DNA from 3 places in the Streptomyces sp. NPDC091272 genome. Region 3 is predicted to be linked to each of the others. Evidence: riboswitches for the same ligand, from Rfam matches in the RefSeq annotation. Region 3 holds a riboswitch; each other region holds the start of a gene.
What was found. Region 3 has a riboswitch for cobalamin ahead of ACIQM4_RS18925 (FecCD family ABC transporter permease). Riboswitches for the same ligand answer to the same signal wherever they lie in the genome.
Positions count from the first base shown of each region.

Region 1: linked by a shared signal. The riboswitch ahead of metE (5-methyltetrahydropteroyltriglutamate--homocysteine S-methyltransferase) and the one ahead of ACIQM4_RS18925 (FecCD family ABC transporter permease) in region 3 are both predicted to bind cobalamin.
Region 2: linked by a shared signal. The riboswitch ahead of ACIQM4_RS06050 (ribonucleoside-diphosphate reductase subunit alpha) and the one ahead of ACIQM4_RS18925 (FecCD family ABC transporter permease) in region 3 are both predicted to bind cobalamin.

Region 1 covers NZ_JBIVVC010000001.1:584,030-589,030, forward strand. The annotation lists gene ACIQM4_RS02270 (hypothetical protein) at 168-752, shown strand; gene metE (5-methyltetrahydropteroyltriglutamate--homocysteine S-methyltransferase) at 797-3,115, opposite strand; cobalamin riboswitch at 3,273-3,500, opposite strand; gene ACIQM4_RS02280 (ion channel protein) at 3,701-5,001, shown strand, end outside.
Region 2 covers NZ_JBIVVC010000002.1:274,643-279,643, forward strand. The annotation lists gene mctP (monocarboxylate uptake permease MctP) at 1-1,603, shown strand, start outside; gene ACIQM4_RS06045 (GNAT family N-acetyltransferase) at 1,690-2,190, shown strand; cobalamin riboswitch at 2,265-2,402, shown strand; gene ACIQM4_RS06050 (ribonucleoside-diphosphate reductase subunit alpha) at 2,542-4,944, shown strand; gene ACIQM4_RS06055 (ribonucleotide-diphosphate reductase subunit beta) at 4,944-5,001, shown strand, end outside.
Region 3 covers NZ_JBIVVC010000006.1:192,878-197,878, reverse strand. The annotation lists gene ACIQM4_RS18935 (isochorismatase family protein) at 1-430, shown strand, start outside; gene ACIQM4_RS18930 (winged helix DNA-binding domain-containing protein) at 477-1,667, opposite strand; cobalamin riboswitch at 1,844-1,976, shown strand; gene ACIQM4_RS18925 (FecCD family ABC transporter permease) at 2,189-2,998, shown strand; gene ACIQM4_RS18920 (ABC transporter ATP-binding protein) at 2,998-3,777, shown strand; gene ACIQM4_RS18915 (ABC transporter substrate-binding protein) at 3,798-4,850, shown strand; gene ACIQM4_RS18910 (HPP family protein) at 4,927-5,001, opposite strand, start outside.

The DNA of each region.
Region 1 (5,001 bases), on a different contig from region 3:
GCGGCGGGACCGGCCCCGGCGGCCGGACCGGTCGCAGGACCCGGGCAGGCCCGCGAGGCCGAACCGACCATGCCCGCCGGGCCCGCCCCCGAGCAGGGCCCCGCCACCCGCGCAGCCCCTCGCGCACCCGGCACCGACAGCGCCCACGGCGCACAGGGAACCACCCGATGACCTCCACGATCCCGCACCAGAGCCCGCCCCCCGACGGCCGCGGGAACCGGCCGCCGGAGAGCCGCCGCCGGGTGATCGTGCGGCGTACGGTCACCGCGGTCATCATCGTGCTGCTCATCGGCATCCCGGCCGGCTATCTGCTCGTCTCCGCCGAACAGAGCCGCGACAGCGGCCGCAACAAGGAGCGCGAGGCCGCGGCGGGGGGCCTCACCGTCGGCTGGCCCTCCCAGGTGCAGCGACGGATCTACCACCTGCCGATCCCGCTGATGGCCCAGAACCTCGCGTACTACGAGACCAACAACTGGAAGACCAGCCGGATGCACGTCCGGTTCGCCACCACCCCCGCGGACCTCGACACCTTCCTCAAGGACGTGGGCACCTCGGCCGGCGCCCTCAAGGAGGGCACGGTCAGCATCCGCGAGCACGACCGGACCACCGTCGGCTGGGTCTTCACCCCCGGCCGCAAGTGGTCGGGCCTGACCTACCGGCAGAAGGCCCCGCTGCCCACCCTGGACATCACGGTCGACCGCACCGTCCCCGAGCGCCCCTGGGTGTACGCGGTCTCCACCGCGAGTCCCTGAGCGGACCGGGAAGGACCCGGCCCGCCAGGGGCCCGCTCCGCGGATCAGGACCCGGAGAGTTCCGAGCGCACGGTGCGGGCCGCGGTCACCAGGTTCTCCAGCGAGGCCCGGGTCTCGGGCCAGCCGCGGGTCTTCAGACCGCAGTCCGGGTTGACCCACAGCCGCTCCGCCGGAATGGCCTCAAGGCCCTTGCGCAGGAGGTCCGCCGCCTCCTGCGCGGAGGGGACGCGCGGCGAGTGGATGTCGTAGACACCGGGACCCGCCTCGCGCGGGTAGCCGTGCGCGGCCAGCTCCCTGGCGACCTGCATGTGCGAGCGCGCCGCCTCCAGGCTGATGACGTCCGCGTCGAGGTCGTCGATGGCCTGGACGATGTCACCGAACTCCGCGTAGCACATGTGGGTGTGGATCTGGGTCTCTGCGCGTACCCCGCCGGTGCTCAGCCGGAAGGACTCCGTCGCCCAGGCCAGGTACGCGGTGTGGTCGGCGGCACGAAGCGGCAGGGTCTCGCGGAGCGCCGGCTCGTCGACCTGGATGACCGAGGTGCCGGCGGCCTCCAGGTCCCCGACCTCGTCCCGCAGGGCCAGGGCGACCTGGCGTGCGGTGTCGCCGAGCGGCTGGTCGTCCCGTACGAACGACCAGGCGAGCATCGTCACGGGACCGGTCAGCATCCCCTTGACCGGGCGGTCGGTGAGGGAGTTCGCGTAACTCGTCCAGCGCACCGTCATCGGCTCCGGACGGGAGATGTCACCGGCGAGTACCGGCGGGCGCACGTAGCGGGTGCCGTACGACTGGACCCAGCCGTGCTGGGTGGCCAGATATCCCGTCAGCTGCTCGGCGAAGTACTGCACCATGTCGTTGCGCTCGGGTTCGCCGTGCACGAGGACGTCGATGCCGGCCTTCTCCTGGAAGGCCAGGACGTCCCGGATCTCCGCCTCGATGCGCTCCTCGTAGCCCGCCGTGTCGATGCGCCCGGTCCTGAGGTCGGCGCGGGCCGCCCGCAACTCGGTGGTCTGCGGGAACGAGCCGATCGTGGTCGTCGGGAGCAGCGGCAGGCCGAGCGCGGCGCGCTGGGCCGCGGCCCGCTCCTCGTACGGCGCCGAACGCCGGCCGTCCGCGCCGGTGACGGCGGCAACCCGGGACCGTACCGCCGGGTCGCGGGTGATGGGGGAGTGGGCGCGGGAGGCCAGGTCGGCCCGGTTGACCGCGAGTTCCGCGGTGATTGCCGCGGTGCCCTGGGCCAGCCCCTTGGTCAGGGTGACGATCTCGGCGCTCTTCTGCCGGGCGAAGGCCAGCCAGCGCAGGATCTGCGGGTCGACGTCGCGCTCGGCGGCGGCGTCCAGCGGGACGTGCAGCAACGAGCAGGAGGCGGCCACGTCGACCCGCCCGGCGAGGCCGAGCAGGGTACCGAGGGTGGCCAGCGACTTCTCGAAGTCGTTGATCCAGATGTTGCGGCCGTCGACGACACCTGCGACGAGACGCTTGCCAGGCAGCCCGCCGACGGCGGCCAGCGCCTCCAGGTTGGCCGCCGCGGGACCGGTGAAGTCCAGTGCGAGACCCTCGACCGGGGCCTTGGCGAGTACCGGCAGGGCGTCGCCGAGCCGGTCGAAGTACGAGGCGACGAGCAGCAGCGGCCGGTCGGTGAGAGCGCCCAGGTCGCGGTAGGCGCGCTCGGCCGCGCTCAGCTCGGCGGGGGCGCGGTCCTGGACCAGCGCCGGCTCGTCCAGCTGCACCCACTGCGCCCCGGCCGCCCGCAGGTCGGCGAGCACCTCGGCGTACACCGGGAGCAGCCGGTCGAGCAGGGTCAGCGGTTCGAAGTCGGCGGCCACGCCGGGAGCGGGCTTGGCCAGCAGCAGATAGGTGACGGGGCCGACGAGTACGGGCCGCGCGTCGTGACCGAGCGCGAGAGCCTCCTGGAACTCGGCGACCTGCTTGGTGGAGTCCGCAGTGAAGACCGTGCCGGGCCCCAACTCGGGCACCAGGTAGTGGTAGTTGGTGTCGAACCACTTGGTCATCTCCAGGGGTGCCACGTCCTGGTTGCCGCGGGCCATGGCGAAGTACCCGTCCAGCACGTCGGCTTCGACGGCCGCACGGTGGCGGGCGGGGACGGCGCCGACCATGACACTGGTGTCCAGGACGTGGTCGTAGTACGAGAAGTCACCGGTGGGCACCTCGTGGAGGCCGGCCTCGGCCAGCTGCCGCCAGTTGGTGCGGCGCAGCTCCCGTGCGCTCTCCCGGAGGGCGTCGGCGGTGACCTTGCCCTTCCAGTAGCCCTCGACGGCCTTCTTCAGCTCCCGGTTGCCGCCCTGGCGGGGGTAGCCGTACACGGTGGACCGTGCTGCCGCTGCTGCGGACTTCGCTGTCACGGAAATCTCCTTCGCGAGATGACTCCTGAGAATCCCGGAGACGGATCACGGACGCGAAGGGTGACGGAACCGGGCAAAGGCGCGCGACGGGCGCGGTCCTTCGCCTGATGTGTACGCCGACCCGCCCACGAGGTCACCGGGATGTCCGTACGCGAGGGGTCGCGTACGGGCAACGGGCAGGTCTTCGGACTCGCGGGCACTTCTGCCGGTGTTGCTCCGGCAGGTTCCTACTGGCCGTCGCTTCCCAGGTCCTTGGCCGGACCCAGTGCGTATGACGGCGGTCGTTCCCACTCACCGCTGCGGGGCAGTCCCGGATTCCCACCGGGTTCCCTCTTGCGACGCGCCTGCCTGGCGGGCAGGGCGAACCAGTTGCACCCGACACCCTAGGCGCCCGCGGCCCCGACGGTCACCGCGGTCCACACGGCGGACCGTGACATCGGACACGGATCGCGTGACGGTACGGGGGGGATCGCGTGACGGTACGGGCGCGGGGGGTACCTGCCCCGGCGGCCCCGGCGGAGGAAAGCCCTGTGAAACACCCACAAAGAACAATCCAGTTGAAATGCCTGCAAATAGGGTGACGCGGTGAGCACCTCAGCCGATGTCACGCCGCCCCCGCCCCCGGTCCCGCCCGCAGTCTCCGCCCGCACCCTGCTGCCCCTCGTGGTGCCCGCGCTCGTGGTGGGCGTCGGTTGCAGCCTGCTCTTCCTCGCGGTCAGCGCGCTCGCCGAGGAACTTCAGGAGGTCCTCTGGACGGATCTGCCCGACGCGCTCGGCATCGGCGGGTACTCGGCGCTGTGGATGATCGTGATGCTCACCTCCACCGGTGTGCTGGTCGGGCTCGTCGTGTGGAAAGCGCCCGGAGGAGCGGGCCCCGACCCGGCCACGCTCGGTCTCGGCGAGGAGGAACCGCTGCGGCCCTACGTGGTGCCGGGGCTGCTGGTCGCCAACGCCCTGATGCTCGCCGGAGGTCCGAGCCTCGGCCCGGAGAACCCGATCATCGCCGCCAACGTGGCGCTCGCCTTCTGGCTCGGCACCAAGGCGCTGCCGGGAGCTCCGGGTCAGCTGTGGATGTCGCTCGCCACCGCGGCGACACTCGGCGCCCTCTTCGGTACCCCGGTCGCCGCCGCGCTCGTGGTCTCCGAGGCGCTGGCGGGGCGGCCCATGCCGGTGAAGGGTTCCCTGTGGGACAACCTCTTCGGCCCGTTGCTCGCCGCGGCGGCAGGGTCGCTGACGACGACCCTGCTCGCCTCGCCCTCCTTCGACCTGGGCCTCCCGCCCTTCGGCCGGCCGGATTGGGGCGACCTGCTGGCCGCGATCGTGGTCGCCTGCGCCGCCGCGGTGCTCGGCATGGTCGCCGTCCTCCTCTTCCCCTACGTGCACCGCGCCTTCGGGAGCCTGCGGCACCCGATGCTGATGCTGCCGCTCGGCGGGCTCGTACTCGGCCTGCTCGGCGCACTGGGCGGGCAGCTCACCCTGTTCAAGGGGCTGCACGAGGTCGGCGAGCTTGCTGCGGACCCGGACGGCCGGTCGGCCGGACAGTTCGCCGGGCTCGCGGTGGTGAAGCTGGTGGCGCTGCTGGTCGCGGCGGCCTGTGGGTTCCGGGGCGGACGGATCTTTCCGGCCGTGTTCGTCGGCGCCGCGTTCGGTCTCTGCGTGCACGCGCTCGTGCCGGGCGTGCACCCCTCGGTCGGCATCGCGGCGGGTGTGCTCGGCATGCTGCTCGCGATCACCCGGCAGGGGTGGATCAGCCTCTTCACCGCCGCCGTGCTCGTGTCGTCGCCCGCGATCATCGCGCTCATGTGCATCGCGTCCCTGCCCGCCTGGCTCCTGGTGACGGGCCGCCCCCAGATGCAACTGACCGAGGACGGCACGCCGTTGCGGTG
Region 2 (5,001 bases), on a different contig from region 3:
CGCCGTCTTCATCTTCTTCTTCCTGGCCGTCACGGTCATGGGCTTCATGGCCGCGCGCTGGCGCAAGGCCGAGAACGAGCAGAGCCTCGACGAATGGGGCCTGGGCGGACGGTCGTTCGGCACCTGGGTCACCTGGTTCCTGCTCGGCGGCGACCTCTACACGGCCTACACCTTCGTGGCCGTACCGGCAGCCGTCTACGCGGCGGGGGCGGCCGGCTTCTTCGCCGTCCCGTACACGATCCTCGTCTACCCGCTGATCTTCACCTTCCTGCCCCGGCTCTGGTCGGTGTCGCACAAGCACGGCTACGTCACCACCTCGGACTTCGTCCGCGGCCGGTTCGGCTCCAAGGGCCTGTCGCTGGCCGTCGCGGTCACCGGCATCCTCGCCACCATGCCCTACATCGCGCTCCAACTGGTCGGAATCCAGGCCGTCCTGGACGTGATGGGCATCGGCGGCACCGAGTCCACGCACTGGTTCATCAAGGACCTGCCGCTGCTGATCGCGTTCGCGGTGCTCGCCGCGTACACCTACTCCTCGGGCCTGCGCGCGCCCGCACTGATCGCGTTCGTGAAGGACGGACTGATCTACCTGGTCATCGTCGTCGCGATCATCTACATCCCGATCAAGCTCGGTGGCTTCGACGCCATCTTCTCGGCGGCCCAGGAGAAGTTCAGCACCCCGGGCGCGGACGGCAAGCCGACCGGCGCGCTAACCCCGGGCCACACCGGTCAGTGGACCTACGCGACCCTGGCCCTCGGCTCCGCGCTCGCGCTCTTCATGTATCCGCACTCGATCACCGCCACGCTCTCCTCCAAGAGCCGCAACGTGATCCGCCGCAACACCACCATCCTGCCGCTGTACTCGCTGATGCTGGGACTGCTCGCGATACTCGGGTTCATGGCGATCGCCGCCGGGATCAAGGTGAAGAACGGCCAGTTGGCGATCCCGCAGCTGTTCGAGAACATGTTCCCCGACTGGTTCACCGGCGTCGCCTTCGCCGCGATCGGCATCGGCGCACTCGTCCCGGCGGCCATCATGTCGATCGCCGCCGCGAACCTCTTCACCCGCAACATCTACAAGGACTTCATCAAGCCGGACGCGACCCCGGCGCAGGAGACCAAGGTCTCCAAGCTGGTCTCGCTGCTGGTGAAGGTGGGCGCGCTCGTCTTCGTCCTCACCATGGACAAGACGGTCGCGATCAACTTCCAGCTGCTGGGCGGCATCTGGATCCTGCAGACGATGCCCGCACTGGTCGGCGGCCTGTTCACCCGCTGGTTCCACCGCTGGGCGCTGCTGGCCGGCTGGGCCGTCGGCATGGTCTACGGCACGCTGGCCGCCTACGGCGTCGCCTCGCCCACCCAGAAGCACTTCGGCGGCTCCAACGCCGCGATCCCGGGCATCGGCGAGATCGGCTACATCGGCCTCACCGCGTTCCTGCTGAACGTCCTGGTCACCGTGGTGCTCACCTTCGTCCTGCGGGCCCTCAAGGCCCCCGACGGCATCGACGAGACCAGCCCGTCCGACTACACGGCGGACGCGGGCGACCCGGGCGTCAAGGTCGAGCTGCCGCCGGCCACGGCGGGCGCCCCCGGCGGTCACTGACCCGCTCAGGCACAGCGCGTGCGGCCCGGCGCTCCACCCCTCGGAACGGGGTGGGCGCCGGGCCCTCGTCGTTGCACACTCCCCCCATGGACATTGCAATCCGGCCCGCCCGACCCGCCGAACACACCGAGGTGGGCGAACTCACCGCCCGCGCCTACCTGGACGACGGCCTCCTCACCTACGGCGAGGAGGACGACTACCTGCCCGTGCTGCGGGACGCCGCCACCCGCGCCGCCCACGCCGAACTGCTGGTGGCCACCGACCCCGAGGGCACGCTCCTCGGCACCGTCACCTACGCCCCGCAGGGCAGCCCGATGCAGGACATCGCCGGCCCCGGCGAGGCCGAGTTCCGGATGCTCGCGGTCGCCCGCCGGGCCAGGGGCCGCGGCGCAGGCGAGGCGCTCGTCCGCGCCTGCGTCGCCCGTGCGAGGGCGGAGGAGGGCGTCGTACGGGTGGTGATGTCCACCCAGCCGGCCATGCGCGGCGCACATCGGATCTACGAGCGGCTGGGCTTCGTACGCACCCCGGAGCGGGACTGGGACCCGGTGCCTGGACTGACCCTGTTCACCTACGAACGGCCCCTCTGAGCCCCTTCTGAACCGCTTGCGCATATGAAGTCTCGCGACTCGCGACACTAGATGTGGTGGGGTCTTCGTCCAGCACCCACCACATGTATGCTCGTGCTCGCTGTCGCCGCAGGGAAATCCGGTGCGAATCCGGAACTGTCCCGCAACGGTGTGTCATGTGCGCTTTTGCGTACCGCCAAGTCCGAGGACCTGCCGACAGCGCGTCCGGCTCGACCGAACCGGACACCGATACGTCCGGGTCTCGCGGTTGGGCCGGTGGACGCCAGGCGACGCGTGCCCTTTTCCGGGGTGCCGTGCGCTCGCGCGCCCCCTCCGCCGCAGGCCCAGCGCCGAGCGAGGGAGAGCCCCCACGTGACCATCGCGCCAGTCGATCCGGCCGCCCAGGCAGTACAGGGCAACGAAGGAAACCAGGACGCGCCCGGGACCGCGCTCCTGCGCACCCTGACCGACCTGACCGCCGACCTGCCCGACACCGACCCCGGCCGGGTCGCCGCCGCCGCCCTGCGTGGGCGCAACGCCCGTTCGGACGCCGCGGAGCTCAGGTCGCTCGCCACCGAGGCCGCCGCGGGCCTGATCTCCGAGGACCCCGCCTACTCGCGCCTCGCGGCCCGTCTCCTCGCCCGTACGATCCGGGACGAGGCGGCCACCCAGGGCGTGAACTGCTTCTCGGAGTCCGTCTCCGTCGGTCACCGCGAAGGGCTCATCGCGGACCGCACGGCCGACTTCGTCACCCGGCACGCGGCCGCGCTGGACGAGCTGGTCGACCTGGAAGGCGACGACCGCTTCGAGTACTTCGGTCTGCGTACCGTCTACAGCCGCTACCTGCTCCGCCACCCGATCACCCGCCAGGTCGTCGAGACCCCGCAGCACTTCATGCTGCGCGTGGCCTCCGGCCTCGCCGAGGACGACAGCACGCGGGCACTGGCCGAGGTCGCCTCGCTCTACCGGCTGATGAGCCGGCTGGACTACCTCCCGTCCTCGCCGACGCTCTTCAACTCCGGCACCCGCCACCCGCAGATGTCGTCCTGCTACCTCCTCGACTCGCCGATGGACGAGCTGGACTCGATCTACGACCGCTACCACCAGGTCGCCCGCCTCTCCAAGCACGCCGGCGGCATCGGCCTCTCGTACTCCCGCATCCGCGCCCGCGGTTCACTGATCCGCGGCACCAACGGGCACTCCAACGGCATCGTGCCGTTCCTGAAGACCCTGGACGCCTCGGTCGCCGCGGTGAACCAGGGCGGCCGCCGCAAGGGCGCCGCCGCCGTCTACCTGGAGACCTGGCACGCGGACGTCGAGGAGTTCCTGGAGCTGCGCGACAACACCGGCGAGGACGCCCGCCGCACCCACAACCTGAACCTCGCCCACTGGATCCCGGACGAGTTCATGCGCCGCGTCGACCAGGACGGCAGCTGGTCGCTGTTCTCACCCGCCGACGTCCCCGAGTTGGTCGACCTGTGGGGCGGGGAGTTCGACGCCGCGTACCGCAAGGCCGAGGCGGCGGGGCTGGCCAAGAAGTCGATGCCCGCCCGTGAGCTGTACGGCCGCATGATGCGCACCCTCGCGCAGACCGGCAACGGCTGGATCACCTTCAAGGACGCCTCCAACCGGACCGCCAACCAGACGGCGGAGCCGGGCCACACGGTCCACTCCTCCAACCTGTGCACCGAGATCCTCGAAGTGACGAACGACGGCGAGACGGCCGTCTGCAACCTCGGTTCGGTCAACCTGGGTGCCTTCGTCGACACCGAGGCCGGCAGCATCGACTGGGACCGCCTGGACGAGACCGTCCGTACGGCCGTCACCTTCCTCGACCGCGTGGTGGACATCAACTTCTACCCGACCGAGCAGGCCGGGAACTCCAACTCCAGGTGGCGCCCGGTCGGCCTGGGCGCGATGGGCCTCCAGGACGTCTTCTTCCAGCTGAAGCTGCCGTTCGACTCCCCCGAGGCCGCCGCGCTCTCCACGAGGATCGCCGAGCGGATCATGCTGGCCGCGTACGAGGCGTCCTGCGACCTCGCCGAGCGCTCCGGCCCGCTGCCCGCCTGGGAGAAGACCCGCACCGCCCGCGGCGTGCTGCACCCCGACCACTACGGTGTCGAGTTCTCCTGGCCGGAGCGCTGGGAGGCCCTGCGCGCCCGCATCGCCAGGACCGGCATGCGCAACTCGCTCCTGCTCGCCATCGCGCCGACGGCCACCATCGCCTCGATCGCCGGTGTGTACGAGTGCATCGAGCCGCAGGTCTCCAACCTCTTCAAGCGCGAGACCCTCTCCGGCGAGTTCCTCCAGGTCAACTCCTACCTGGTCCGCGACCTGAAGGCGCTCGGCGTCTGGGACGCGCAGACCCGCGAGGCGCTGCGCGAGGCGTCCGGCTCGGTCCAGGGGTTCAACTGGATCCCGGCCGAGGTCCGCGACCTGTACCGCACCGCCTGGGAGATCCCGCAGCGCGGCCTGATCGACATGGCCGCCGCCCGCACCCCGTACCTCGACCAGTCGCAGTCCCTGAACCTCTTCCTGGAAACGCCCACCATCGGCAAGCTCAGCTCGATGTACGCGTACGCCTGGAAGAAGGGGCTGAAGACGACGTACTACCTGCGCTCGCGCCCGGCCACCCGGATCGCGCGCGCCGCCGGCTCGCAGGCTTCCGCCGCGGCCCCGGCCCCCACCGCCACCATCCCCGTGCAGCAGGTGACCGACGCCGAGGCGCTCGCCTGCTCCCTGGAGAACCCCGAGTCCTGCGAGGCCTGCCAGTAATGAGCATCACCGACCCCACCACCGCGCTCCCCGCACAACCGGCCGGGCACAAGGCCG
Region 3 (5,001 bases):
CCGCGCCGCGGGGGCCCCGGTCGTGCACGTGGTCAACGACGGCGGCGAGGGCACCCCCTACGACATCCGGGCCGAGATCGGTGCGATCAGCGACGAAGTCGCTCCCGCCGACGGCGAGAAGGTCGTCGTCAAGCAGTTCCCCAACGCCTTCCACCGCACGGACCTCCAGGAGGTCCTGGAGGGGCTGGGGAGCAGCGGGAACCTCGTGATCGCCGGGTTCATGACGCACATGTGCGTACTGTTCACCGCCCAGGGTGCCTTCAACCTCGGCCATCGTCCCACCGTCGTCGCCGAGGCCACCGCGACCCGCGCCCTCCGGGCGCCGGACGGCTCCGTGCTCTCGTCGCAGGCGCTGCAGACGGCGAGCCTGACCACCGTCTCCGACCTGTTCGGCACGGTCGTCCACACCGTCGACGAGCTCAAGGCCTGACCGGTCCGGGACGGCGACGGCCCCGGCCGGCCCCGGGAGGGGGCGGTTACCCCGGCAGCAGCCGGGTGGTGTGCGGGTCGGGAGATTTGGCCCACCAGTGGCCGTAGCGGCTGTAGACGCGCGGCTCGCGGTCGGCCAGAAGCGCGGTCAGCGAGCTTGCCTCATCGGCGAGTTGCTCCCACTGTTCGCGCGTCAGCCGGTGGAAGGCGGTGGCCTCGATGCCGCCGTCGACGGGGCGCCACAGCCCGGCCACGTAACCGTCGACCAGCAGGGTCGGCAGTACGTCGCCGTTGTTACGGATGACCAGTCGGCGGTACTCCGACGGGATGATGCGGCTGCGGTCGGCGTACGCCAGCAGGCTGCTGTCCCACATGGCCATGAGGCGGGCCGGCGCCGGAGTGTCCTGCGCCGGGCGCGGTGCGCCGGGGAGGTCGAACAGGGCGGCGCCCGCCGGGCCTTCCAACCGCTCGACCGCGTCGCCCAGCGATTCCAGCGCCTTACGGACAGCAGTGCGTCCCGCCTGGGTGAACTGGGCGATGTCCGCCACCGTCACCGGGCCGAAACCGGCCAGGCAGCGCAGGACGAGGGCCTGCAGCGCTTGCGTCTGCGCTGCCACCGCCGTCTCCGCCGCCTCCGTCTGCCGGGCCCGCGAGCCAACGGGGGCAGGAGCCGGAGCCGGGTGCGGGTGCGCCGCCACGTACGAGGGCCGGGCCCCGAACGACCACGGTCCGCCCGACGGCACATGGACCAGCGGCGCACACGCCCGCAGCCCCCACCAGGCGCCGGCCTGCAACTCAACGCCCAGCTGCTCGCCGACCCAGGCCTCCAGCTCGGCGCCGGTGCGCGGCCGGTCCGCGAAACTCAGCAGGTCCGGTACGAGGAGATCGCAGTCGGCGGGGGTGAGACCGGTGGCCGCGAAGCGGTCGCCGAGCCGCGAGGCGCGCAGGGTCGGCCGCATCGCCTCGCGGAACACCGGGTAGTCGTCGGCCCGCACCGCGTGCAGGGTGAGCCGCAGCAGGGTCGCCTTGACCACCGAACCACGCGTGAACGCCTCGTCCAGGTCGGCGGGGTCGAAGCCGCTGATCCGGTTCCACAGGGCGAGGTACGGCGACGGCGCGTGCTGCGCCTGTAGCGCGACCACCTGTCCGACTGCCTCCTCGACGCTCAACGGCTCTCGCTGCAGCAGGAGTTGGCGGGCCAGGGTGGCGCGGTTGAGCTCGCGTGCGGTGATCTCCATGCACAGGATTGTGCCTGTTCCGCACCCCGGCGGAGCCCCTTCGCGAAAGCGGTCCCACGACAGCGGGCGCAGCACCTGCCGCGCTCCTTCCGGGAGCCGGGCCGTGGGGTCCTGCTGCGGACGACCCTGGATGCCGGCAGACACCTCGGCCGGCCCCTTCCCCCGGCGGGAGCCTGCGTGCGGACCCGTTAAGCTGCAGGCGCCCCGCGGGGGAAGTCCGGTCGAATTCCGGCGCTGACCCGCAACGGTAGGCGGAGCGAACACCACGCTCCGTGAGCCCGATTACCCGCGGCGGTGAAGGCTCCTGACAATTCGCCGTGGACTGCGAGAGGTGCTGCACAGGGCGCCCCGCGTCCCGGGCCGCTGCTTCCGGCGCGCAGCGCACGGCCCGAGGCGAAGGCGAACCGCCCGTGGCCACTTCCTCCTCCACTTCCGCCACCACCTCCGCGACGCCCCCCGAGGCCCGCACCCGTACCCGCCCAGGTGCCGGCAGTGGCGCCGGACCCGCGCCGCCACGGCGGATGTCCGTGCCGGTGCTCGTCGTCGGGCTGGGGGCAGCGCTGCTGGTCTCCCTCGTCTGCGGGGCGGGCCTCGGCGCTTCCGGGCTCGGCTGGGGCGAGGTGGTGCGGTACCTGTGGGCCGGGCTGAGCGGCGGTTCCATATCCGCCGACAAGGTCTCCGCTTACACCATCGTCTGGGAACTGCGCTTCCCGCGCGCCGTGCTGGCCGCCGTCGTCGGGGCCGGGCTGGCCGGCATCGGTGTCGCCGTGCAGGCCATGGTGCGCAACGCGCTGGCCGACCCGTTCGTCCTCGGGATCTCGTCCGGTGCGGCCGTCGGCGCCAACGCAGTGCTGCTCTTCGGGGCGCTCGGCGCGCTCGGGGTGTGGGCGCTGTCGGCCGCCGCCTTCGGGTCCGCGCTGCTCGCGATGGCGCTGGTGTACGCGATCGCCCGCACCCCGCGCGGGCTCACCCCGCTGCGGCTGGTGCTGACGGGGACCGCGCTGTACTACGGCTTCTCGGCCATCACCACGTTCATGGTCTTCGCCGCCGAACGCGGCGAGGCCGCCCGTAGCGCCATGATGTGGCTGCTCGGCAGCCTCGGCGGCGCCAGGGTCCCGCACGCCGTACGGATGCTGGTCGGCGCCGACCACCGCAGGCTGCTGGCCGTCGCCCCACCGGCGGGCGCGGTGCTGCTGGTCTGGGTGGACATCCTCTCCCGCACCCTGCTCGCGCCTGTGGAGCTCCCGGTGGGCGTGCTCACCGCCGCCGTCGGCGTGCCGTGCTTCGTCCTGCTGATGCGCCGCAACTCGTACACCTTCGGAGGCGTGTGATGCGTGTCGACATCGAGGAACTGAGCGTCGAGATCGCGGGGGCCCGGCTGGTCGAGGACGTGACGCTGCGGGCGGGCCCCGGACAGCTCGTCGGGCTCGTCGGGCCCAACGGCAGCGGCAAGTCGACCCTGCTGCGCTGCGTCTACCGGGCGCTGCGGCCCGCCGGCGGGACGGTCAGTCTCGACGGCGAGGACCTGCACGCGATGACCGCGCGCGAAGGTGCCAGGCGGCTGGCCGCGCTGCCCCAGGAGGCCGCCGCCGAGTTCGACTTCACTGTCGCCGAGGTGGTGGCAATGGGACGGCTGCCGCACCAGCGGTCGGTGGCCCGCGCCACCGACGAGGACCGGCAGGTCTGCGCAACCGCGCTGGCCGAGGTCGGCGCCGCCCACCTCGCGGAGCGCGGCTTCCTCACCCTCTCCGGGGGCGAGAAGCAGCGCGTACTGATCGCCCGCGCGCTCGCCCAGCAGCCCCGCGTGCTCGTCCTCGACGAACCCACCAACCACCTCGACATCGCCCAGCAGCTCGACGTGCTGGCGCTGGTGCGCGGCAGCGGGCTGACCGTGCTCACCGCACTGCACGACCTCAACCTCGCGGCGCTCCACTGCGACCTGCTGTACGTCATCGAGGCGGGCCGCATCGTGGCCCACGGCGCACCGCACGACGTGCTCACGCCCGAGCTGCTCGCGGACGTCTTCGGCGTACGGGCGCACCGGGTGCCGCACCCCGAGTCCGGCGCCGTACAGCTGCTGTTCGACCGCCTTCTGCCCGCCACCTCCTGAACCTGAACGGACCCGCCCCCATGCGCAAGCCCCCGCGTCATTCCGTACGCCCCGCCGTCCTCGCACTCGCCCTCGCGACGGCCGCCGCCCTCACCGGCTGCGGCGCTCAGGTCACCCCGGCCGCCGGGGGCCAGGACGGCAGGGCCGCCGCCGGCTCCCACTACCCGGTGACCGTGGAGAACTGCGGCGAGCAGAAGACCTACACCAAGGCCCCGCAGCGCGTGGTCACCAACGACGTCGGCATCACCGAGATCATGTTCGCCCTCGGCCTGGAGAAGCACATGGCCGGCTTCGTGATGCCCGACGACAAGGGCGACCTCGCCTCGGTCCCCTGGAGCTCCGGCTACGACAAGGTCAAGTGGCTCTCGAAGAAGCAGATCAACAAGGAGATGGCCCTCGACGCCCGCGCCGACCTCGTCTTCGCGGGCTGGAACTACGGCTTCAACGAGGGCGAGGGATTCACCCCCGCCGACCTGAAGAAGGTCGGCATCGACTCCTACCTCCTGAGCGAGTCCTGCCGCAACGGACGGGGCGGCACCGCCCGCGGCGTGATGCCCCCGCTCGACGCGCTCTACACCGACCTGCTCAACCTGGGGAAGGTCTTCGACGTCGAGGACCGTGCCGAGGCCCTCGTCACGAAGTTCCGCAAGCAGGTGGCCGACGCGCAGGCCGGGGCGCTCAAGGGGGCCGACCGGCCGCGGGTCTTCCTGTACGACGGCGGCCAGGACAAGCCGTTCACGTCCGGCCTGTACGCCGCGCCCCACGACATCATCACCAGGGCGGGCGGCGACCACGTGATGAAGGACCTCAAGGACAGCTGGGCGACGGTGGGCTGGGAGACCGTGGTGGAACGGGACCCTGAGGTGATCGTGATCAACGACTACGGTGACACGACCGCCGAGCAGAAGCGGAAGTTCCTGAAGTCGTACCCGCCGCTCGCACAGGTCTCGGCGGTCAAGAACGACAGGATCGTCGTCCTCGACTACGCGGACCTGGTGGAGAGCCCGCGCAACCCCGCGGCCGTCGCCTCGCTCGCCGCGGACCTCAAGAGGCTCCGGGTGACCCGCTCCTGAGCCCGCCCGCCCGCGCGACGACGGCGGCTCACCACCGGTAGATCTCACCACCGGTAGATCTCACCACCAGTAGTTCTCACCACCAGTAGACGGGGTACTTCGGAGCGCCGCGCCGCAGCCGGGAGGCGACGTACTCGGTCAGCACCATCAG